One region of the Cohnella sp. GCM10027633 genome, then DNA from elsewhere that is predicted to be linked to it. Evidence: riboswitches for the same ligand, from Rfam matches in the RefSeq annotation. Region 1 holds a riboswitch; each other region holds the start of a gene.
The links. Region 1 has a riboswitch for cyclic di-AMP ahead of ACFQZG_RS26915 (3D domain-containing protein). Riboswitches for the same ligand answer to the same signal wherever they lie in the genome.
Positions count from the first base shown of each region.

Region 2: another riboswitch for cyclic di-AMP. It lies ahead of ACFQZG_RS23745 (C40 family peptidase); the one in region 1 lies ahead of ACFQZG_RS26915 (3D domain-containing protein).
Region 3: another riboswitch for cyclic di-AMP. It lies ahead of ACFQZG_RS25420 (resuscitation-promoting factor); the one in region 1 lies ahead of ACFQZG_RS26915 (3D domain-containing protein).
Region 4: another riboswitch for cyclic di-AMP. It lies ahead of ACFQZG_RS19995 (hypothetical protein); the one in region 1 lies ahead of ACFQZG_RS26915 (3D domain-containing protein).

Region 1 is NZ_JBHTGV010000022.1:32,846-36,048, reverse strand. It holds gene ACFQZG_RS26920 (polysaccharide deacetylase family protein) at 1-569, shown strand, start outside; gene ACFQZG_RS26915 (3D domain-containing protein) at 579-1,217, opposite strand; cyclic di-AMP (ydaO/yuaA leader) riboswitch at 1,227-1,437, opposite strand; gene ACFQZG_RS26910 (LysR family transcriptional regulator) at 1,534-2,424, opposite strand; gene ACFQZG_RS26905 (succinate dehydrogenase cytochrome b558 subunit) at 2,624-3,203, shown strand, end outside.
Region 2 is NZ_JBHTGV010000015.1:29,239-32,441, reverse strand. It holds gene ACFQZG_RS23750 (DEAD/DEAH box helicase) at 1-65, shown strand, start outside; gene ACFQZG_RS23745 (C40 family peptidase) at 606-1,133, opposite strand; cyclic di-AMP (ydaO/yuaA leader) riboswitch at 1,138-1,280, opposite strand; gene ACFQZG_RS23740 (hypothetical protein) at 1,497-2,306, opposite strand; gene ACFQZG_RS23735 (M1 family metallopeptidase) at 2,318-3,203, opposite strand, start outside.
Region 3 is NZ_JBHTGV010000018.1:75,050-78,252, forward strand. It holds gene rnmV (ribonuclease M5) at 101-652, opposite strand; gene ACFQZG_RS25420 (resuscitation-promoting factor) at 804-1,958, opposite strand; cyclic di-AMP (ydaO/yuaA leader) riboswitch at 2,218-2,438, opposite strand; gene ACFQZG_RS25425 (TatD family hydrolase) at 2,620-3,203, opposite strand, start outside.
Region 4 is NZ_JBHTGV010000010.1:59,355-62,557, forward strand. It holds gene kdpA (potassium-transporting ATPase subunit KdpA) at 1-1,354, opposite strand, end outside; gene ACFQZG_RS19990 (potassium-transporting ATPase subunit F) at 1,392-1,469, opposite strand; gene ACFQZG_RS19995 (hypothetical protein) at 1,600-2,013, opposite strand; cyclic di-AMP (ydaO/yuaA leader) riboswitch at 2,128-2,304, opposite strand; cyclic di-AMP (ydaO/yuaA leader) riboswitch at 2,399-2,598, opposite strand; gene ACFQZG_RS20000 (hypothetical protein) at 3,032-3,203, shown strand, end outside.

The DNA of each region.
Region 1 (3,203 bases):
AGCGTGTGAAGGCGACCTTCTTCGCGATGGGCACGCGCAGCCAGAAGCATCCCGATCTGCTGCGGCGCATTCAACGGGAAGGGCATGACGTGGGCAACCATTCTTACAGCCATCCGGACTTCTCCAAGCTTCCGCTCGATAAGGTCAAGTCGCAGATTACCCGCGCGGAGACGGTCATCTCGGGCATCATCGGCTACCGGCCGAAGCTCGTGCGGCCGCCTTACGGCGAAATCATGCCCGAGCAGCTCGAATGGGCGAAGGCGCAAGGGTACACGGTCGTGAACTGGGACGTCGATTCGGCGGACTGGCGGCAATTGACGGCCGACGAGGTATTCCGCAACGTGACGAAGGCGGTGCGTCCGGGATCGGTGATCCTGATGCACGCGGGCGGCGGGGAAGGGCAAAGCTTGGCGGGGACGGTCAAGGCGCTTCCGCGCATCATCGATTGGCTGCGGGAGCACCATTACGAGCCGGTCGCGTTGACCGAGCTGCTCGGCATTCCGGCCGAGCGGACGAACGAAGGCTCCCTGAAGCAAATGTTGAATTTGCCTCCGGGAGCCTCGGAATAACCGTAACCGTTATTTCAGGATATACACCTTCACGTTCTGAACGCCGAAGCCGGACACGAACGAGCGGGAACCGGGCACGAAGATGTCGATGCGATTGCCTTTGATCGCTCCGCCTTTGTCCGTCGCGGTGCCGACCATGCCGCCGACGGGCAAGCCGTTAAAGTCGTAGCCCGTAATATACAGCTTCGAGCCGAACGGGATGACGGACGGATCGACCGCGATCGTTCCGAGCTTAAGCGCGTCGCCGAAGTAGTCGACGGGGCCCCAAGGGCCGTTCTCTTCCGCGGAAGCGGAGTAAGCGGTCGCCTTGATGTCGAGCACTTTCGAGAAGGCGAGCGATCGGCCCGCCGTCGTCGTGATCGATTGCGCCGTTACGGACGGCTCTTCGGCGGACTTCGCCGATACCGTTCCGTCTCCCGGAATCGCGAGCCTCAAGCCGGCGTATACGTTCTGCGGATCTATGTTCGGGTTGGCATCCAGCAACTGCCGGACCGGAATATCGTAATACTGGGACAGTTTCCAGAACGTCGTCGTGTCTGATGCGACGTGCGACGTTGCCGCGTGAGCGGTCAACGCGGGGACGAGCAGGGCGCCGCCCAGTACGAGCGACGCCGCGCGGGCGGCGAGTTTCTTCCTTGCGTCTTTCATCAATGCGTTGCCTCCTAAGATCTAGGGCCGGCGAGGTTAGCTGTCGGGTTCGGATTGGGAGATCAACCCTACGAGACGTCGAGCGGCACGATTGCCATTCCATACGATACGATTCACCCCGAGTAAGTCCGAACGGAACCAAGCGGTCATGCGATCGTTCCGTCCTCGCGTACTTTACTTCTTTTTCCCCCGCACCTGGCGGTTTAGGCCCGTTTTTTATTCTTGTAGAGGTTAACACAGCAGGCGGGCGGTTGGAACCGGCAAATCCCGGTAATCGGCGTCGAAGCCGCGCCGGGACTGCATTCGCCGATTTCGCTCAACGCTTGAAATAAGCGGTCATTTCCTCGATCAAGTATCGCGTGGCCGGCGCGATCCAGGCGGGATCGCCGTGGATGATCGAGGTCGTTCGCTTCGTCGCCTCCAGCTCGGGAATGCGGACGAGATACAAGTCGTTGTCTTCCAGCAGTTGCTCGCGCAAGTACGACTTCGGCAGCAACGTCCCTGCCCGGCAAGCGGACTGCAGGCGAATGATCGCTTCGAACGAGTCGATCTCCATCCGCACGTCCGGTTGGACCTTGTACTTGCGGAACAGCTCGTCCGTATGCGTGCGATACCAAGTGCCCGGCGCGAACAGAATCATCGGCAATCCGTTCAGGTCGTTCATCGCCAGCTGCGTTCTCTCTAATATATAGTGCGTTCTTGGGAGCACGAGTATGAGATGATCTTCAAATAAGGGTAAACTTGTAATGGCCGGATCGATGACGGCGGATCCGACGAGGCCGAAGTCGACTTTGCGTTCCTTCACGAGCGTCACGATCTCGTGCGATTTGCCCGTGATCGCCTTGATCTCGAGCTGAGGATGTTTCTCCGTCATCGCGGTAATCAACTCGGGCAGCGTCGTCTGGAGGGTGGTCAGGCTGGCCCCGATCGTCGCTACGGGCGACTCGGCGGACTTAAAGGCGTTCAGCTTCTGCAGGTAACCGCCGTGGAACCGGCGCAGCTCCAGCGCGAATTCGTAGGTGAGCTGTCCGGCGGGGGTAAGCTCCAGCCGCTTGCCGATGCGGCGGAACAGCGTGACCTCGAGCTCTGCCTCCAGCTTGGCGATCCGCCGGGATAGCGCGGGCTGGGAGACGTTAAGGCGTTCCGCGGCTTTGTTCAGGCTCGTTTGTTCCACGACCGTCGCGAATATTCGCATGTCCTCAAGCATTATCCGATGCTCCTTCGTTGTCGAATCGTCGTTCGATATGCGCATTCGTTATAAGTTATAATAAAAAATAAGCAGTTCCATTATAAGCGAAAATAGAGTAACCTTAAAGGCGGTGACGTCTGGTGACGAATGGGTGAACATCCATAATTCCGTCTCCGGACGACAAACGCACGGGTCACGAAAGGAGAAGTATACGGACATGAAAGGGAATTCTTACTTACCGCGCAAGCTACACTCCTTGCTCGGCGTCATCCCGCTCGGCTTGTTCTTGGTCGAGCACGCGTTGACGAACTACTCCGCATATGAAGAAGGACCGCAGGGGTTTAAAGACAGCATCGATTTCCTGCATGGCATGCCATTGCTGTTCTTCCTGGAGCTGTTCATCATCTGGCTGCCGATTCTGTTCCACGGGGTATACGGACTGTATATGGCGTTCCAATCCGACTTGAACATGGGCCGGTTCAGCTACTCGCGCAACTGGGCGTTCGCGCTGCAGCGCATTACCGGGGTCATCACGTTCATCTTCGTCGCGTGGCACGTCTATACGACGAGACTTCAAGTGACGTTCGGCAACACGACGTACGATGAACTGGGCTCGCACATGCACGACATCGTAAGCGATCCGGTCGTCTTTACCATCTACATTATCGCGGTAATCGCGGCAACGTTCCACTTCGCGAACGGCATCTGGGCGTTCCTGGTCAGCTGGGGCATTACGGTAGGTCCGCGCGCTCAGAAAGTATCCGCGAACATCTGCATGGTCATTTTCGTCATCGTGG
Region 2 (3,203 bases), on a different contig from region 1:
GTCCGCAAGGCGGCAACGGCGGCGGTGGCAACGGCGGTAATGGCGGCGGTCGAAGACGCCGCTAACGCGGTGCCGACTTCCCGCGTGAACGTGCGTGCGTTAGCGTTATGAGGTAACGTTAAATCGTCGCGAGCTCGTCCAATGGGATTTTAACGTTATGAGGTAGCGTTAAACAGTCGCGAGCTCGTCAAACGAGATTTTAGCGTTATGAGGTAGCGTTAAATCGTCGCGAGCCCGTCCAATGAGATTTTAGCGTTATGAGGTAACGTTAAATCGTCGCGAGCCCGTCCAATGAGATTTTAACGTTATGAGGTAGCGTTAAAATCTCGCGAGTGCGCCGAACGGGATTTTAGCGCTATGAGGTAGCGTTAAAGCGTCACGAACGCCTCGAACAAGAATTTAGCGTTACGAGATCGCGTTATTGTTTCATGTAGGCTTCGTCCGGGTAATTAGCGTTATCAGATAACGCTAACTACACGGGCGGGGCGTATGGGGTTCGCGTTAGGAGAAGGCGTTCATCCTCGCCGGCGCCTCCGAACGTCCCCATACAACGAAGAAACCCCGCCAATTGGCGGGGTTTCTTCATGCGTCGGGTCAGCCGAAGCTTACTCCAACGGTTCGTCGGTGGCTGCATCCGCAGGTCCGATCAATTCGGCGTCCGCCGGATCGAACTCGGTCGCCAGTGCTTGGTAAGTTTCCGTGTCCATAACGCGGCGGGCGGTCACGTAAGTGTTCGCGTACGATTTCTCGGAGAGGGCGCTGATCGTGATGCCCTTCCTCGTGGAAGCATGGGCGAATTTGCCTTCGCCTACGTAGACGCCCACGTGAGAGATCGTCCGGCCGTTCGTCTTGAAGAACACGAGATCTCCCGGACGCAGATCGTCCTTGGAGACTTTCTTGCCTTGGGTTGCCTGCGATCTCGAATCCCTCAGGAGATCGATGCCCAATTTCTTGAATACGTACTGCGTGAAGCCGGAGCAGTCGAAGCCTTTGGTCGTCGTGCCGCCGTACCGGTAATCGATGCCGATCAGCTTGTCGACCTCCGTGTCCAGCTTGGAACTCGCGAATACGCTTCCGACTTGGACGAGCAGGAGCAAAGCAAGCGAGAACAGAATGACGGATAACTTGCGCAAAGCTGGTGACTCCTTCCAATGCCTACGAGGTTAGCTGGAGGGTTCGGTTGAAGGTTCCCTATGGCTCCTCTGATGCGAAGCCAATTCACCCGTACTAATTGGTTCCCCCGTTCCCCGGTGTGCGCGAGGACTCGGCAAATTTTTTACACTCAGCCTTAGATATTCGGTGATTATGGCGAATTTCCTGCAATTACTAAATGAGAATTTCCTAATCTAAAGCGGATTACTGGGTATTCACACCCCTCCTTTTCGCACATTTTTACTCGCCGATAATAACGCCAAACCCCGGCCGCCCACCCGAGAAGGGGGCAACCGGGGAATGTCCCGTGAAGCTTCGTGTCGAACGAGGGACGAGGAGATGGCTTACGATTCGCGCCATACGTGGTATTGGGAAGCCGATGTCCACAGCGTCAGCAGCGAGCGGACGAAGTGGAAGGCCTGATGCAGCGCGACGGCGAGGAAGCCCGACCAGAGAAACGTGACGGCCGAAGCCGCGAGCGATACCGCGATCCCGATGCCGAGCATGACGAGCGTGACGGCGATCAGAGGCAGCCCTTTGCGCAGCGCGAGTCCGATGCTTCTCAGAATGCCGTCCTTCGAGACGGCTCCGAACTGCATGAATTGGAACAGCAGGTGGAGCAGGAATCCCCACGCAAGCCATGCGATGGCGTAGGGGGCCAGCTCTCGCAGCCAATCCGAGACGGAGCCTACGGCATAGAAGCGATCGCGGGCAAGCGGGACGAGCCAAAGGGCAGGGAGCGCGGATAGCGCGTTCTCCAGCCAGTAAAGCGCGGTTACCGATTTCCATGACCGCTTCATTCCGGACAATACCAGCGTGCCTTCTCCGTCCCTCGAGTGATGGAAGGAGTAGTAGACGCCGGCGTTGAGCAGGGGCGTGAGGATCATCCGCATGAGCAGCAGCGCGCCGAGCAGCGTCAGCGTCTCGTTCAGCATGTCGGTCTTGAGCAGGCGGAACTGCGCTTCGACGAGGAACAGCTGGGCGGCGTTCGCGTTCGGATGGTCGCCGGGGTAGCGCGCCAGAATCGGCGTCACGATCCCGTCGACGAACCGGTACAGGAAGAATCCCCATAGCAGGCGGTACAGGAAAAGGAGAACCAACACATACTTATGCCGGAGAGTCGTGTCCCATCCCATTTTTAATCGTTCTCTCATCTGGCGTCACCTCACCATGCTATCGTTCCGAACAAGCCTTCGATTACTTGCGTGATGCCTGCCGACCATCGTGTCCGTTCCTGCTGCTGCACTTCCGCCTTCAAATAGTTGTTGTACCTGCGATTGTCGAGCACGACGTTGAGCGACGGATCGATGGCCGCGAACGAGAGCGGAGAGGCGGATAGGAGTTGAACTTGGACATGGTCCTGCACGCCGTCCCACGTCCGTCTGGCCGTCTGTCCGTCCTCGAACCGGAACAACACGTTGACGGACTGCGCGCTGCCGCCATGGCGTCGAATGAGGACTCGGGACTCGTAGCCTTCTTCGGTCTTGCGGCTGTAGATGCCGTCGACGGAGAAGTCGGCCATCTCGGCGCGCTGCACGTACGATTGGAAGAAGTCGTCCCACTTCGACTTGGTAACCGTCTCGACGACCTTCTGGAAGTCGGCGTAGCTCGGGTGCTTAAACCGGTATTTCTGATAATAAGTCCGCATGATCTTCGCCATCGTCTTGTCCCCGACTTGCCGCTCCAGGGCGGTAAGCACGAGCTTGCCTCTCAGGTAGACGTTCTCGGCGTACCGGTCGGAATCGCGGAACTGCCAAGACGATTGATTGAGCGGCTCCGGATTCGTCAAGTAGCTCGCTTCGATCGGCGTATTCGGCGATACGCCGTAGATGGCGGACATGAGCTTATCTTCCGTGTAAGAGGTGAAGCCTTCGTCCAGCCAGGCTTCCTCGAATTCGTTCGAGGCGACGAGGCCGTACCAGTATTGGTGCGCGATCTCGTGCACGAGGGTGCGCTCGAGGTCGTAGCCCGGGTTCTTGTTGTCCGCGGCCGCGGCGGTGACGAGCGTCGGGTATTCCATGCCGCCCGCTCCGTTAGCGTCCGCCGGCGGC
Region 3 (3,203 bases), on a different contig from region 1:
TCGGCGTTCCGCCGCCCGCGTTCGGCTTCGCCGTTTTGCCCGCCGCCTTATTGTACGGTTTGTACGGCGGCTTCGAATTGTTCGGTTTGTTCAATGGGTTCTACAGCCCTTCCCGCTCCAGCTGTTCCAACGCGCCGGCGAATTCCTCGCGCGTGATGCGGAACATGAGACATCTTTTGTGAAATTGTTTGCCGTTGGCATAGCCGATGCCGAGCAGCTCGCCCATACGCTCCCTACGGCGCGCGGAAGACGCGTGAACGATCAACCCCGCATCCAGCAGGTCGCTCCACTCGATCTCCTCCGAGGCGCCAGAGGCGCTCTCAGGGCCGCGCACGCGCTCGATCGCCCTGCGGATCGCCTCGTCGGTCGCGTGCTCCACGCCAAGTCCTCGGGCGCTTCTCGCCTCGTCCTTCGTCAGGAACGCGTGCTTGCACCCGGGAACGCGCTCGGCGACGATCTTGCGTATGCGTTCCCCCGGGGCGTCCGGATCGGTGAGGATGATGACGCCCCTGCGCTCGTACGCCAGCTCGATGCGCCTTAGCACGTCTTCGCCGATCGCCGAACCGCCCGTCTCGATCGTATCGGCGCCGATCGCCCGTCTTACCGCCGTCGTATCGTCCTTGCCCTCTACGACAATGATCTCTTGAAACATGCTTCGCCATTCCGCCTTTGCCGTTCTCGTCCCGGCGGCATCGCACCGCCGCCCTTATGTATCGTATAACACAAATCGGGAAGAAGCGCCAATGACGCCTCTTCCCGATTGGTTCCGCGAGCGTGCCGCGATGAACGTCCGCGCGCCCGGATTAACTGAGCGACGGTTTCACCGGACCGATCACGTAGACCGTATAGCCTCTCTTCGTGCCGAACCGGTCGGCAAGCTTATCGCTGTCGTAATAGACATCGATCTTCTTGCCTTTGACCGCGCCGCCCGTATCTTCCGCGCGACGGAAGCCGATGCCCTCGATGTACACCCACCAACCGATCGGGATGACCTTCGGGTCCACGGCGATCGTACGTCCTTCCTGAACGGTCGCGCCGGACGACGTCACGCCGTAACCTTCGTCGCCCTTGCGCTTGCCCGTCGACTCGAAGCCGGCGGAATACGCCGTCAGCGTCACGTTGCTCAGCATGCGCTTGACCTTCACGGACTTGCCGTTCAGCTTCACCGTCTTCGCTTCGGAAGCCGACGGCTTGCCGTTATACGCAAGCGTCTTGACCTCCGGTTTCTTCGTGCCGATGGCCACGACCTGCTGGACGGCCGGCTTGGAGACAGTCTTCTCCACTACCTTCTCCGTCACGAGCTTGCCGTCCTCGTACACTTTCGCCGTGCGAACGACGACTTGTCCTTGTTGGCCCGTCTTGACGACTTTCTTCTTGCCTTCCGCGAGGTTCGCGTTCTTCTGCTCGACGACCTCGAAGGCGACCGCGTGCGACGTCTCCACGACTTCCGTGCGGACGCGCTTAATGACGACGTTCACTCCGTCTGTCAGTGGCGCATTCAGTGCGGGCGTAACTTTGTCTTCCGTGCCCAGCGCGACGTTCAGCTCTTCTATAGCATCCCCGACCGTATCGGCCGCCGTATGCTTGATCGCTTCTTTGCCGTCCGCCGTAACCGTAATGCTCTTCGCGCGATCGATGACGATCGTGCTGCCTTCTTCCAATCGCCCCGTCGTCAAGGACAGACGATCGTATGGACCGACCCGAATTCGATGCTCTTGCAGAACGTCCTGTATATCGGAGTTCCGCGTTTGGATGACTGTCGTCAATCCGTTGTCTACGATGGAAATGTTTTTGGCCGCCGCCGGTTGCAGCAACGACACGAACATGATGAGGATTGCGAATGCGAGAATTGCGCCGAGCAGGACGATGCGCAATTGCTCCGGTTTCCATCGCAGCAGTGCGATAAGCTTGCCGGTCGGTCGTGGATCATGGGTTTCCAGAACAGGAACTTCCCCCATTTTCTCGTTCCTCCTTCATAGCCCCGCCGTCGACTGTGATGCATTGACTGTTGTCTGACGCGACTATCCGTTGTGATAACGACACGTGCGAGATGCCTTGCGGCCGGACTCTTCGCAGCGCCGCCTTGCTCCAAATCTAAGGTCGTTCGTACCCGGTACAACCGTTCATGAACCTTTTGTTCAACACAAAAAGCCACTGACAGAGGACCTGTTCGTGGCTTCCGCTTCATGAATAAAGGGAATGGGGCAGCACGAGGTTGACCTCTCTCTATTACGCTTACGAGGTTAGCTGTCGGGTTCGGACGAAGAGAGTCGCCCTATCCGCTCGGCACGATCCTGCGAAGCTTCAGCTGGAAGCCGCCTGATCGACCTTGCGAAATTCACCCCAAGATTGCTCGGACCGCATTGGACGAATGATGCCACGTCGTCGCCGCGTCGGGTCCCCCGCTCTCCGATTCGGAGATTAAGCGTTACTTGGAAAAGGGATGCCATATTCAAACTTCTGCTCTAGATGATACCTTCTACCTACTTCGTGTGTAAAGAAGGGGCAAAGGACGTATTTGGCCGTATTTTCGTGAATTGTACGGTAAAAACCGCAATTAGCGAGGCAAAAAACAGTTTTTTCTACGCGCTGATCGTTTTTTCTTCGATTGTAACCGTTTTATCTCGGTAGACTCAAACAGCGACGTGCGTTCTCGCTCGTAATAATGGCGATTTCTTCCAAATTAAGCCCTTTAATCTCAGCCGCCGTCTCGGCGACGAGACGCACGTAAGCGGATTCGTTCCGCTGCCCGCGATGAGGGTGCGGCGTTAAATACGGAGCGTCCGTCTCGACCAATAATCGGTCCATCGGAACGTTCGCGAGCACCTCTTTAGGCACCCTCGCGTTCTTGAAAGTGACCGGTCCCCCGAACGAAATATAGAAGTTCATATCGAGGCACAGCTTGGCCATTTCCCAGCTGCCGGAGAAGCAATGCATGATGCCGCCGACCTCGGAAGCGTTCTCCTCGCGCAGAATGCGAACGATATCCTCGTGGGCGTCGCGGTTGTGAATGACGATGGGCTTGTTCAGCTTGCGGGCGAGCCGGATCTGTTCGCGGAACACCGTATGCTGGAGCTCCTTGGGCGACGTGTCCCAGTAATAATCGAGACCGATCTCCCCGATCGCGACGACCTTCGGATTCGCGCACAGCGATTCGATCCAAGCGAGATCTTCTTCCAGCCGCATGTCGATCGCGTCCGTGG
Region 4 (3,203 bases), on a different contig from region 1:
CGTGAGATCCCGGATTCGTAATCGCTCCATGCCCCAGATCGGTCAGGAACGCGATGGCCGTCGGCCCCAGGATGATGAGCGGATGCATCAGAATGGCGATCGCGATCAGCTTGATCTCCCTAGGCTCGATCTTCCTGCCGAGGAACTCCGGCGTCCGTCCGACCATGAGCCCGCACAGGAACACGCCCAATATCGCGTACATGAGCATATTGATCAGCCCGACGCCTTTGCCTCCGAACACGACGTTCAGCATCATTTCCCCGAGCGCACCGAGACCGCCGAGCGGCGTCAGCGTATCGTGCATGTTGTTGACCGTCCCCGTCGTCGCTGCCGTCGTAACCGCCGTGAACAGCGATGACTGCGGAATGCCGAACCGGACTTCCTTGCCCTCCATGCTGCCTTGCGACGCATCGATGCCGAGCGCGTTCATCGCCGGGTTGCCGCGCAGCTCCGAGAAGTAGATGAGCGATAGGAACAGGATGAACAGCGTCATCATCGCGCTGAAGACGACCCAGCCTTGCTTGCGGTTGTTCGCGAACCTCCCATAGACGTAAGGCAGAGAGGCCGGCAGCAGCCACATCGACAGAATCTCGACGACGTTCGTCAGCGCGTTCGGATTCTCGAACGGGTGCGCCGAGTTGACGCCGAAGAAGCCGCCGCCGTTCGTGCCTAGATGCTTGATCGATTCGAGCGCGGCGACCGGCCCGATCGCGATGTGCTGCGTAACGCCTTCGAGCGTCGTGACGGTTAACGTCGGATCGAGCGTCTGCGGCACTTGCAAGGCGACGAGCAGCAGCGTGACGAGCACGGCCGCCGGAAGGAAGATCCGGACGTGCGCCTTGACGAAATCCTCGAAGAAGTTGCCGATCGTCGTTCCCTTGCTCGTGATGCCGCGCACGAAAGCGATGGCTACCGAGAAGCCGGAAGCGGCCGACGTGAACATCATCATCATGATGACGGCCATCTGCGAGAAGTAGGACAAGCCGCTCTCCCCGCTGTAATGCTGCAAGTTGGTGTTCGTAATGAAGCTGATGATCGTGTTGAACGACAGCGTCTCTTCCATGTTGCCGATGTCGTTCGGGTTGAACGGCAAGATCTTCTGCAGCCGCAGCATCGCGTACCCGATAGCCACCAATACGATGTTCGTTAACAGGAAGCTTAGCGCGTATTTTTTCCAATTCATGCCGTTGCGGTTGTGCAGTCCCATGAGTCGATAGATGAACCGCTCGGCAGATCCGAAGATCTTGTCCGTCCGGTTCGGCTCGTTGGAGAACACGTGATATACATACGTCCCAAGCGGTTTCACAAGCAGCAACAACACCGCCAAGACGATAACGATCTGCATGATGCCCATTGACGTCCCTCCTGCATTTTCGGCTCGCCAAGCCTGCTTAGAATTTCTCCGGATTCACTAAGGCGTAGATTAAATAGAGGAAAATAAACACGGTGAAGATCGAGACGACGATCATCGGTTGCCTCCTCCTTCGTCGATTACCCGGCCGCACCAATGCATGAAGCCGTAGAATAGACCGAATAGGCCGGCTAGCATAAGAACCATATACACGTCGAGCATGGGCGAATGCCTCCTTCTTCGTTACGTTATCTCGCGAGCAAATCGTCGGTAATGAGAAAAGCGTAGTCCTGCGCTTGGCTATGAATCACGTAGTCGACGCCCATCGTCTTGTAGACGTTGCGGGGGTTGTGGCTTCCCGTAATGACGTATATCGATCTGCCGGTCCAACTCCGGCATATTTGCACGTATCTGCAGCACAGCGTCACGCTCGTCTCGAACAAGTACACCCGCCCGATATCAATCGGGGGGATGATCCAGGATTGCTCCTTGGTCGTATTTACCACTATAATGTGCTCCGCTCCGAGCGAACTTACGCGCTCGTGTTCCTCGGGATTGTTCACGATCGCCGCGAACGGAATCTTCCTCTGCTGAAGCAGCTTCATGAACCGCTCGCCCGCGATATTCGGGGCCGATACCAACACGACGTCCCGTCCGGCCATTCTCGTTCATCTCCTCTTCTTCTCTTGGAAGAAGGCAACAAAAAAGAAGCCGCGAGAAGAGAGTCTTCTCGTGGCTTCCCGGCATGGCCAAATAAACCTCGCCCGTCACGATCCGTTGCCTCTCTCGGTACGCTTGCGAGGTTAGCTGCCGGATTCGGGCTTGAGAGTTGCCCTACCCAGAGCCGGCTAAGGCCCCGGGATTCACCCCATGGACGCGCGCCCGTCTCTCCCGGGCACGCTCCGTTGGTTCCCCCGCTTCCCGACGCATCGGGAATTCAGCGATTCATGGCATAACAAAGACCGCTAAGAAATAAGCATGCATGCTTACCCTGCGGCCGACACGGTCACAGTTCATCATCCTCTCTCCATTTGAGGCATCCGGTCTTAACGGACGCATCGGCGCTTACGAGGTTAGCTGTCGGATTCGGGCCGTGAGAGTAGCCCTACCGTCGGAGGCCGCATCCTAGGCGCGGCTGCCGACGGATTCACCCCGGACGGCGCTTCTCCCGGCTCTCACACCGGAACGGCGCCATCGTTGGTTCCCCCGTTTTCCGTGCGGACACGGAAACTCAGCGATTACGAATGGAACGATATTCAATTGACTGAATCGAATATTACGCTTGCCCCCGATGTTTGTAAAGGAATGACAGGTAGGGTTTAAGCGCCGCATTCCGGCAAGCCGCGCAGTTGTACCGTTTACAATCGCAGTGACCTCTACAGATCTCTCTCCGGCTCTCTCTTTCTCCGTTTCTCGTAAAAAGCATGCTTGCCTATCGCTCCTCGATTCCGGCAGCGGAACGCTTAAATTCGGAATCGCGAGCCAGAGAGAGCATACCCCGCCCGTTCGCGTGAACCGATCGCAATAGGTGCCGCAAACCCGGTTAAATCGGTTGAATTTCATCGAAAAAGCGCGCAATAGGAGACGATTATCGTTTGGCGACTTACCTCGCGCGGCGTTATATTGAGAGCTATCGATCGAGGCACGCCTGTTGGCGTAAGCAGAGGAGCGGATGGAACGGTGGACGACGCGGACGGTTATCGCATTACCGGAATCGAATTTCTGCAATTCGAGGGTCGAGGGGATACGGACAGGTACGGCGTGCTCCGGCTGTGCGCCGGCGGACGTTGCGGATACGCGCGCTGCGAGCTTCCCGGACGCGGGCATCGCTTCGATATCGTCGGGTGGTCGT